One region of the Escherichia ruysiae genome, then DNA from elsewhere that is predicted to be linked to it. Evidence: predicted binding sites of a transcription regulator. Region 1 holds the regulator's gene; each other region holds the start of a gene.
The links. Region 1 encodes LexA, which represses DNA repair genes until DNA is damaged. Its sites were predicted from a motif close to TNCTGTATGTACATACAGNA; they were not measured.
Positions count from the first base shown of each region.

Region 2: dinG (ATP-dependent DNA helicase DinG) is a predicted target of LexA. The motif match lies at 1,451-1,470, and genes of this name have one in related genera.
Region 3: sbmC (DNA gyrase inhibitor SbmC) is a predicted target of LexA. The motif match lies at 2,140-2,159, and genes of this name have one in related genera.

Region 1 covers NZ_JAVIWS010000001.1:2,290,852-2,294,135, forward strand. Annotated here, with positions in the region: gene RGV86_RS11215 (CsbD family protein) at 1-108, opposite strand, end outside; gene dinF (MATE family efflux transporter DinF) at 224-1,549, opposite strand; gene lexA (transcriptional repressor LexA) at 1,622-2,230, opposite strand; gene dgkA (diacylglycerol kinase) at 2,340-2,708, opposite strand; gene plsB (glycerol-3-phosphate 1-O-acyltransferase PlsB) at 2,878-3,284, shown strand, end outside.
Region 2 covers NZ_JAVIWS010000001.1:4,164,121-4,167,404, reverse strand. Annotated here, with positions in the region: gene dinG (ATP-dependent DNA helicase DinG) at 1-1,436, opposite strand, end outside; gene rhlE (ATP-dependent RNA helicase RhlE) at 1,762-3,126, opposite strand.
Region 3 covers NZ_JAVIWS010000001.1:803,775-807,058, reverse strand. Annotated here, with positions in the region: gene sbcB (exodeoxyribonuclease I) at 1-678, opposite strand, end outside; gene dacD (serine-type D-Ala-D-Ala carboxypeptidase DacD) at 888-2,054, shown strand; gene sbmC (DNA gyrase inhibitor SbmC) at 2,174-2,647, shown strand; gene RGV86_RS04170 (FUSC family protein) at 2,855-3,284, shown strand, end outside.

The sequences.
Region 1 (3,284 bases):
ACGTTTACCTTCAATGACCGTCATATCATCATCGGTCAGTTTGCCCCATTGCTCTTTCACTTTACCTTTGAACTGTTTCCAGTTACCGCCGACTTCGTCTTTATTCATATTCAAGTCCTCATCGTTAGGTGGTGAATGAGAGTACGCTCGCTTTTCTTCTGAACATGGGATTAAGTGTAGTCAGGAATTTGGCTTAGGATTATTTATTCAGAATATTTAACCGTCACGCTCCGGCAAACCATGTTCCGTTGCGCCAGTGACGACGCCAGATAGCCGCCAGAGAAAGCCCGCGCAGCGCCAGAAAGACGGTTAACGCCAGCCACAAACCATGATTACCCAACCACGGCAACGTGAGGAGCGTCAGCGCAAATCCTGCTGCTGCCACCGCCATACTGTTTCGCATTTCGGCGGCGCGCGTTGCACCTATAAACATGCCGTCCAGCAGATAACACCAGACACCAACCAGCGGTAAAATGACCTGCCAGATAAGATAGCGATCGGCCAGCTGCTGAATCTGGGTTAATGACGTCAGCAACGCAATAATGTGTTCCCCTGCCAGCAAATAAATCACAGAAAACAGCAACGCCACGATCCCCGACTGGCGACACGCTGCGCGCCAGACATCCAGTAACTGGCTCCCGTCGCGCGCACCGTATGCCTGACCTGAATGAGCTTCAACCGCGTAGGCAAAACCATCCAGCGCATAGGCGGTAAAGGTGAGTAGCGTCATCAGAACCGCGTTAACGGCGATAATGTCACTTCCCAGTCGCGCGCCAAGTACCGTTATTGCACCAAAACAGAGTTGCAATAACAGGGAGCGCAGCATGATGTCGCGGTTAAGCGCCAGCAAGCGACGGACGTTTCCTCGCCAGGCTGTTTTCAGCATTTCGCCGGAAATACCGCGTAGTTTGAGGATTTTACGCACCATTAGCAGACCAATCAGCAACGTCGCATATTCTGCGATGACCGTTGCCAGCGCCGCGCCCTGCACGTTCATATGCAGCCCCATCACCAGCCAGACATCCAGCACAATGTTGAGAATATTACCCACCACTAACAGGACAACCGGCGCACGGGCATATTGCACGCCGAGCAACCAGCCAAGTAATACCAGGTTTGCCAGCGACGCCGGTGCACTTAGCCACCGAATTTCAAGAAAGCGCCGCGCCTGTTCCAGCACGGCTTCACTGCCACCAACAATATGCAGCGCCAGATCGATAATCGGTGTACGCAACAGAGCAATCAACGCGCCAGCCCCCAGCGCCAGTAGCAACGGCTGCACCAGCGCACGCGCTAATGCCTGAGGATTTTTGGCACCATACGCCTGCGCAGTAAGCCCGGTAGTGCTCATGCGCAAAAACAGCAACAGCATAAAGAGAAAGCTGGTCGCCGTTGCGCCAACCGCCACGCCGCCCAGATAAACCGGACTATCAAGATGACCAATTACCGCCGTATCAATCAGCCCCAGCAACGGAACGGTGATATTGGAGAAAATCATAGGTAAGGCGAGATGCCAGAGAGCTTTATCAGATGAAGTGAGGAATGCCATGCAGACAAGCCTGATGAAGAGAGATGAAAAACAAACCGCGACGCCAGGCGGCATCGCGGTATCAGAGATCTGTTACAGCCAGTCGCCGTTGCGAATAACCCCAACCGCCAGCCCTTCAATGGTGAAGCTCTGCTGACGAAGGTCAACGACAATCGGTTTAAACTCGCTGTTTTCTGGCAATAATTCGACTTTATTGCCCTGTTTTTTCAGACGCTTAACGGTAACTTCGTCATCAATACGTGCGACAACGACCTGACCATTACGTACATCCTGAGTTTTATGCACTGCCAGCAAGTCGCCATCCATAATGCCGATATCTTTCATCGACATTCCGCTGACGCGCAGCAGGAAATCGGCATTCGGCTTGAACAAGGAAGGATCGACCTGATAATGACCTTCAATATGCTGCTGCGCCAGAAGCGGTTCACCGGCAGCCACACGACCTACCAATGGCAACCCTTCTTCCTCTTCCTGCAACAAACGAATCCCACGCGATGCGCCGGAAACAATTTCAATTACGCCTTTGCGTGCCAACGCTTTCAGATGTTCTTCAGCCGCGTTTGGGGAACGGAACCCCAAACGCTGCGCGATTTCCGCACGCGTCGGCGGCATACCTGTCTGGCTGATGTGATCACGAATGAGATCAAACACCTCTTGTTGCCTGGCCGTTAACGCTTTCATTCCGCCCCCTGGGTGTATATACAGTTATGCTGTGAGTATATACAGCAAAAGGCGATTTTGGAACCATAAACTACACAATAAACCAGAGATTTATCGAATTCTGGAAGGGTTATCCAAAATGCGACCATAACAGAATGACCCAGGTTGCCACAGCGACGATAATCGCGATCAGCACCGCTGCGGACCCCATATCTTTCGCCCGCCCGGAAAGCTCGTGGTATTCAGAGCCAATACGATCAACCACCGCTTCGATGGCGCTATTGAGAATTTCCACAATCATCACCAACATGACGGAGCTAATAAGCAGTACGCGGGTTATCGCGTCCACATCCAGCCAGCAAGCGATGACCACCGCCAACAATACCGCCACGCCTTCCTGACGGAATGCCGCTTCGTTGATCCATGCAGCGCGTAAACCTTTCCAGGAATAGCCAGCGGCTTTGATAATTCGAGTGAATCCAGTGGTATTATTGGCCATTGAAAGAACCTTTTTACATTATGAGCGTCAATATCAGTGTACCGTTGAATCCGATGATTCCGGTAGCGTAGCGCCGCGCGAAACATGAGCGGATACCACAGAATTTCCCATGACTTTCTGCTATCCTTCCCGCGCATTTGCATTATTAACCAGAGGCTTTACATCGTTTATGTCCGGCTGGCCACGAATTTACTACAAATTACTGAATTTACCATTAAGCATCCTGGTAAAAAGCAAGTCTATTCCGGCAGATCCTGCCCCGGAATTGGGGCTCGATACCTCTCGTCCAATTATGTACGTTTTACCGTACAACTCAAAAGCGGATTTGCTGACGTTGCGCGCCCAGTGCCTGGCGCATGATCTGCCTGATCCATTAGAGCCGCTGGAGGTAGACGGCACGCTACTGCCGCGCTATGTGTTTATTCATGGCGGGCCGCGTGTTTTCACCTATTACACGCCGAAAGAAGAGTCTATTAAGCTGTTCCACGACTATCTCGATCTGCACCGTAGCAACCCAAATCTGGATGTGCAGATGGTGCCGGTATCGGTGATGTTTGGTCGTGCGCCAGGACGTGA
Region 2 (3,284 bases), 1.9 Mb from region 1:
TCTTTCAGCCCGCTCATCTCCTGCAAACGCGAAAAACTGTTCAACGAACGCAAGGTCGCGGAAGTGACAATAATGTGCGGAATGCTGCGCCACAGCAGCCTTTCCAGCTGATCGCTGACGCGGATCCCCACGCAGTGAAACCAGAGATGTAGCTGCCCGTCACGCTCTTCCCGCGTCGCCCATTTGGTCACTGGCGCACCGGAAGATTGCGCCAGCGAGGCCAGCCGCCAGAGTTTGCTTTGCGCCTCAAACATTCCCAGCGCGCGGTTCATCTGCAAAATAAGCCGATGCAGGCGCACAATGTCATGGCTGCCGGTTTTCTCGCTTAAATCGTTGAGGAATAGTTCTGCCAGACCACGCAACATCTCTGTCAGTTTCGCCAGCCGCTGGCAGATCTCCAGCACTTCATCAGGCAGTTCGCCCATCGCAAACCGGTGCTCAGCCTCCTGCCCGGCAGGCATATAGAGATTGAGAATGTTGTTTAAAGAGGCGATAAGCTCATACAACTCTTCACAATGCGCATTCAAACGTTCAGGGATCGCCAACGGCGGGATCGTCTTCGGGCAAAACTGCTCCATGCAGGTGGCGACCAGTTTCGTGAACAAGTCCAGTTGCAGCCGATACCAGGGCGCGGTGATTTCGGCGCTCATCTCCAGCGCATCCCGCGCCACGTCCGGCAGGTGATGCCCTTCATCCAGCACCAGCAGCAAGTTTTTCGGGTCTGGCAATACCGCTTCGCTTTCCATCGCCGCCATCACCAGCGCATGGTTTGCCACCACCACTTCCGCTTCCTGAATCTCCCGACGAGCCACAAAAAACGGGCATTCGCGGTAGTAGTAACAGTTGCGGTTCAGGCAACTGGCTTTGTCGGTACTCAAACGGCGCCAGAGATCGTCATCAATAGCGATATCCGTATGATCGCGCAGGCCATCCCATTTATAAGTGTCGAGATCGCCCTTCAGCTTTGCACAGCGTTTTTGCTCTTCCTGATTATTTGGCGTCAGTTCGTCGTCAAGAAAAGCGAGCAGATCCTGTTGCGTGGGTTCAGTGCTGGCGAGCGCCGTCAGATTGCGCGGGCAAACGTAGCGCCCACGCCCAAAAGCGGCGGTAAATTTGAGATCGGGAATGATCTTTTTCAGCAGCGGTAAATCTTTGCTGTAAATCTGATCCTGCAATGCCACGTTGGCGGTACTCACCACCAGCGTTTTTTGCTCTTCGCGGGCAATGGCGATGCCGGGGATCAAATAGGAGAGCGTTTTCCCAACGCCGGTGGGGGCTTCAATCGCCAGATGCCGCCCTTCTTCTCCGGCCAGCGTTTTGGCGACGTCCGCAATCATCTGCCGCTGCGGCGCACGGGGAATAAAGTCGGGGATCTGTTCCTGAAGCGCCTTATACCAGGCGGCAATTTGCGCTTTAAGCGCGGCGGTTAATGCCATGAGAAAACCTGAAATACTGTATAAACAGCCAATATTGTGGCATTTTTCGGTTTTCAGGGGTAATGGTTTTTCTGTTTCTGGAAAGCGGCTCGCAATAACGTTTTCCGGATGCGGGGATTTCCCGCATCGGGAGAAACATCATTGTCAGCAATCTTATGCCGGGCATAGCCCGGCATAAGATTGCTGACAAACTGGCTTAATAGCCAAAAACAGGTACGGTTTTCCCCCTCAGCCTTTTAGGGAGAGGGTCGGGGTGAGGGGACTGTCCAGGCACTTTTGGGACTTTGTCATCAGTCTGCTGCCGGGCATAGCCCGGCATAAAATATTACTGCGCAGCGGCAGGTTTACGCGGACGGCGGCGACGTTGTTGTTCGCCTGCTGGTTTGGCATCGCCGAGGCGGCGAGATGGTTTTTCTGCGGGTTTCGCGTTACCAGACTTCGCTCCACCTTCAGCGCGGCGTGGCTGCTGTTGACCGCGACCACCACCTTGCCCACGACCGCCGCCACTGCGTTGCTGGCGACCATTCTGGATCGGTTCGGCTTTGATTGACGGGTCCGGCTCATAACCCGGAATCGCAATACGCGGGATCTCTTTTTTCAGCAGTTTTTCGATATCGCGCAACAGTTTGTGTTCATCAACACACACCAGCGATAACGCTTCGCCGGTGGCGGCGGCACGACCGGTACGCCCGATACGGTGGACATAATCTTCCGGTACGTTTGGCAGCTCATAGTTGACGACGTGTGGCAACTCTTCGATATCCAGGCCACGCGCGGCGATATCAGTCGCCACCAGCACGCGAATATCACCCGATTTAAAATCGGCCAATGCACGGGTACGCGCACCTTGCGATTTATTACCGTGGATCGCCGCACTGCGAATGCCATCTTTATTTAATTGTTCAGCCAGATGGTTAGCGCCATGTTTGGTACGGGTAAACACCAGCACCTGCTGCCAGTTGCCTTTACCAATCATGTGTGACAGCAATTCCCGTTTGCGTTTCTTATCGACAAAGTGAACGTGCTGGGTTACCTGCTCAGAGGCGGTATTGCGGCGTGCAACTTCGATTTCCAGCGGGTTATGCAGCAGTTTTTCTGCCAGAGCTTTAATCTCGTCAGAGAAAGTCGCGGAGAACAGCAGGTTCTGGCGCTTCGCGGGCAGTTTTGTTAACACACGGCGAATATCGTGAATAAAGCCCATATCGAGCATACGGTCAGCTTCATCAAGGACGAGGATTTCTATCTGATCCAGCTTCACCGCATTCTGGTGTTCCAGATCCAGCAAACGCCCCGGCGTTGCCACCAGCACATCAACACCGCCACGCAGCTTCATCATCTGCGGGTTAATGCTGACGCCACCAAACACCACCAGCGAACGAATGTTCAGGTATTTGCTGTAATCACGGACGTTTTCACCAATCTGCGCCGCCAGTTCACGGGTCGGGGTAAGAATGAGCGCGCGCACCGGACGACGCCCTTTGGCGTGCGGCTCGCGGGAAATCAGGTGTTGCAACAGCGGCAGCGTAAAGCCCGCTGTTTTGCCGGTGCCGGTCTGGGCACTGGCCATCAGGTCGCGACCTTCCAGCACCGCAGGGATCGCCTGCTGCTGAATAGGGGTGGGTTCACGGTAACCTTGCTCGGCAACGGCGCGCAGGATATCAGGGCTTAAACCCAAAGAATCGAAAGACATAACTACTCCGAACCGCCCCGACCGTTACCGGTGTAGTTTTCAGGGAGATACTGAAAAGGAAAATGACAAAAACCACAATGTCATGAGGGAGCGGAGTGTAGCAGTTTTTGTGACGCAGCGCATAAATTATCCCTGTGACTGACGTTGCTCAAATTCTT
Region 3 (3,284 bases), 1.5 Mb from region 1:
CATCTGTGGCACATCAATCAACGCCATCAATTTGTGCTTGTTGCGATGGCTGTAGAGATAATCAAACAGGCGTGGCTGACGCGTTTTCACCAGTTTCGCCATCGCAATAGTGGCGTACACATCGGCCATCGCATCGTGGGCATTGCTATGTTCAATACCATTCGCTTTGGTTAAATGTTCAAGGCGAAAACTCGGTAGACCGTCATCATTTTCAGGCCAATTGATTCCCTCCGGACGCAGCGCATAACAGGCGCGCATGACGTCCAGCAGATCCCAGCGAGAGTTATCATGCTGCCAACTCCAGGCATAGGGATCGTAGAAATTACGATAAAAAATGTTGCGTGTGACTTCGTCATCGAAACGTACATTGTTGTAGCCCAGAATACAGGTCTTCGGTACGGTAAAAAGCGAATGAATGCGAGCGGCAAACGCAGCTTCGTTTTCTCCTTTCGCCCGCGCTTCCTGCGGGGTAATACCCGTGATTAAAACTGCTCCTGGTTGGGGTAAATAATCATCTGCAGGCTTGCAATAAAAAACCTCTGGTTCGCCGATGATATTGAATTCGCTATCGGTGCGAATGGCAGCGAACTGCGCAGGGCGATCTAACGCAGGGTGCGTGCCAAAGGTTTCATAATCGTGAAACAAAAAGGTAGATTGTTGCTTACCGTCATTCATCATTAGGTTAAATCCGTTATTTCTGCTGTATGTCAGAGTATCAAATATCACCGTGCTAATCAGCTTTAGAGCGACAATTTGACAGGGAGTAGCAACTGATAATGTCAGGTTAAAAATGAGATAAATGTCACATTTTCTTGCACTTTATTCCAGCCAGTTCATCAGGATTTCCGTAAAAAGAACTGCTATTTGAAACTCCTGAGGATTTGCTGTTGAAACGCCGTCTTATTATTGCTGCTTCTTTGTTCGTTTTTAATTTATCGTCTGGTTTTGCGGCGGAAAATATTCCCTTTTCACCCCAGCCTCCACAAATTCATGCGGGATCATGGGTCTTGATGGATTACACAACCGGTCAGATCCTCACGGCGGGTAATGAGCATCAACAACGCAATCCTGCCAGCCTGACTAAGCTGATGACTGGCTATGTCGTTGATCGTGCAATCGATAGCCATCGTATTACGCCAGACGATATTGTTACGGTGGGGCGCGATGCATGGGCGAAAGATAATCCGGTATTCGTCGGTTCTTCACTGATGTTTTTGAAAGAGGGCGATCGCGTATCGGTACGTGATTTAAGCCGTGGTTTAATTGTGGACTCTGGCAATGACGCTTGTGTTGCACTGGCTGATTATATTGCCGGTGGGCAACGGCAGTTTGTCGACATGATGAACAATTATGCTGAGAAGTTACATCTTCAGGATACGCATTTTGAAACAGTGCATGGTCTGGATGCACCCGGTCAGCACAGTTCGGCCTATGATTTAGCCGTCCTTTCTCGCGCTATCATCCACGGCGAGCCTGAGTTTTATCATATGTACAGCGAAAAAAGCCTCACCTGGAACGGTATCACCCAGCAAAACCGTAACGGATTATTGTGGGATAAGACCATGAATGTTGACGGCCTGAAAACCGGGCATACTTCTGGTGCCGGGTTTAATCTCATTGCGTCGGCGGTGGATGGTCAGCGTCGTCTCATTGCGGTGGTGATGGGGGCTGACAGCGCAAAAGGTCGCGAAGAAGAAGCCAGGAAACTGTTGCGTTGGGGGCAACAGAACTTTACTACGGTGCAAATTTTACACCGGGGGAAAAAGGTTGGCACAGAACGAATCTGGTATGGCGATAAAGAAAACATCGCTCTGGGAACGGAACAAGAGTTCTGGATGGTGCTGCCAAAAGCGGAGATTCCTAATATCAAAGCAAAATACACCCTTGATGGTAAAGAACTGACCGCGCCAATTAGCGCCCATAAGCGGGTTGGGGAAATTGAACTTTATGACCGCGATAAACCGGTGGCGCACTGGCCGCTGGTCACCCTGGAATCTGTCGGAAAAGGCGGTATGTTTTCCCGGCTGAGTGATTATTTCGAGCATAAAGCCTGACCTTTCTTACGCCGCAGACTGGCAGGAGTGCGAGTCTGCTCGCATAATCAACACTCATTCCTTGTGGTTTTTATATTACAAATCATGCTGTATATAAAACCAGTATAAGTGGAGGCGTCATGAACTACGAGATTAAACAGGAAGATAAACGTACCGTTGCAGGTTTCCATCTCGTTGGCCCGTGGGAACAAACGGTAAAGCAAGGTTTTGAGCAGTTGATGATGTGGGTTGATAACAAAAATATTGTTCCGAAGGAGTGGGTGGCGGTCTATTACGATAATCCAGATGAAACACCTGCCGAAAAGTTACGTTGTGACACCGTAGTTTCGGTGGCAGATAGTTTCACACTTCCCGAAAACAGTGAGGGCGTCATCCTGACAGAAATTTCGGGTGGTCAGTATGCGGTGGCGGTAGCCCGCGTAGAGGGGGATGATTTTGCGAAACCCTGGTATCAGTTCTTTAACAGCCTCTTGCAGGACAGTGCTTACGAAATGTTACCAAAACCCTGTTTTGAGGTTTATCTGAACAATGGCGCGCAAGATGGTTATTGGGATATCGAAATGTATGTCGCGGTGCAGCCAAAACGGCGCTGATAAATGACGTCGGGTCAGAGGTTAACCTGATTGCCACGCTGTTTTTCGTTATGTAAAAGAGTAAGATCCGTCTTTAGTTTTCTGACAACCAAACCGGGAACGTCCGCTATTCCCGGTTTGCCGGACAGATTTGTTACGTAGCGTTATTGCACCTGGTTTGTCAGATTGAATTATGATCGTTTTTTCCCTCTTTCACGGAGTGCCCGCGTGCGTGCCGATAAGTCCTTAAGCCCGTTCGAAATTCGAGTCTACCGTCATTACCGCATTGTTCATGGTACTCGTGTTGCGCTGGCGTTCTTGCTCACCTTTCTCATCATTCGCCTGTTTACTATTCCGGAAAGCACCTGGCCGTTGGTCACTATGGTGGTGATCATGGGGCCAATTTCGTTCTGGGGTAACGTTGTCCCTCGTGCGTTTGAACGTATTGGCGGTACGGTGTTTGGCTCGATTTTAGGTCTTATTGCTCTGCGACTGGAGTTAATCTCTTTACCGCTGATGTTAGTCTGGTGCGCGGCTGCCATGTTTCTTTGTGGCTGGCTGGCACTCGGCAAGAAACCGTATCAAGGTTTATTGATTGGTGTGACGCTGGCAATTGTTGTTGGTTCCCCAACAGGTGAAATTGATACGGCATTATGGC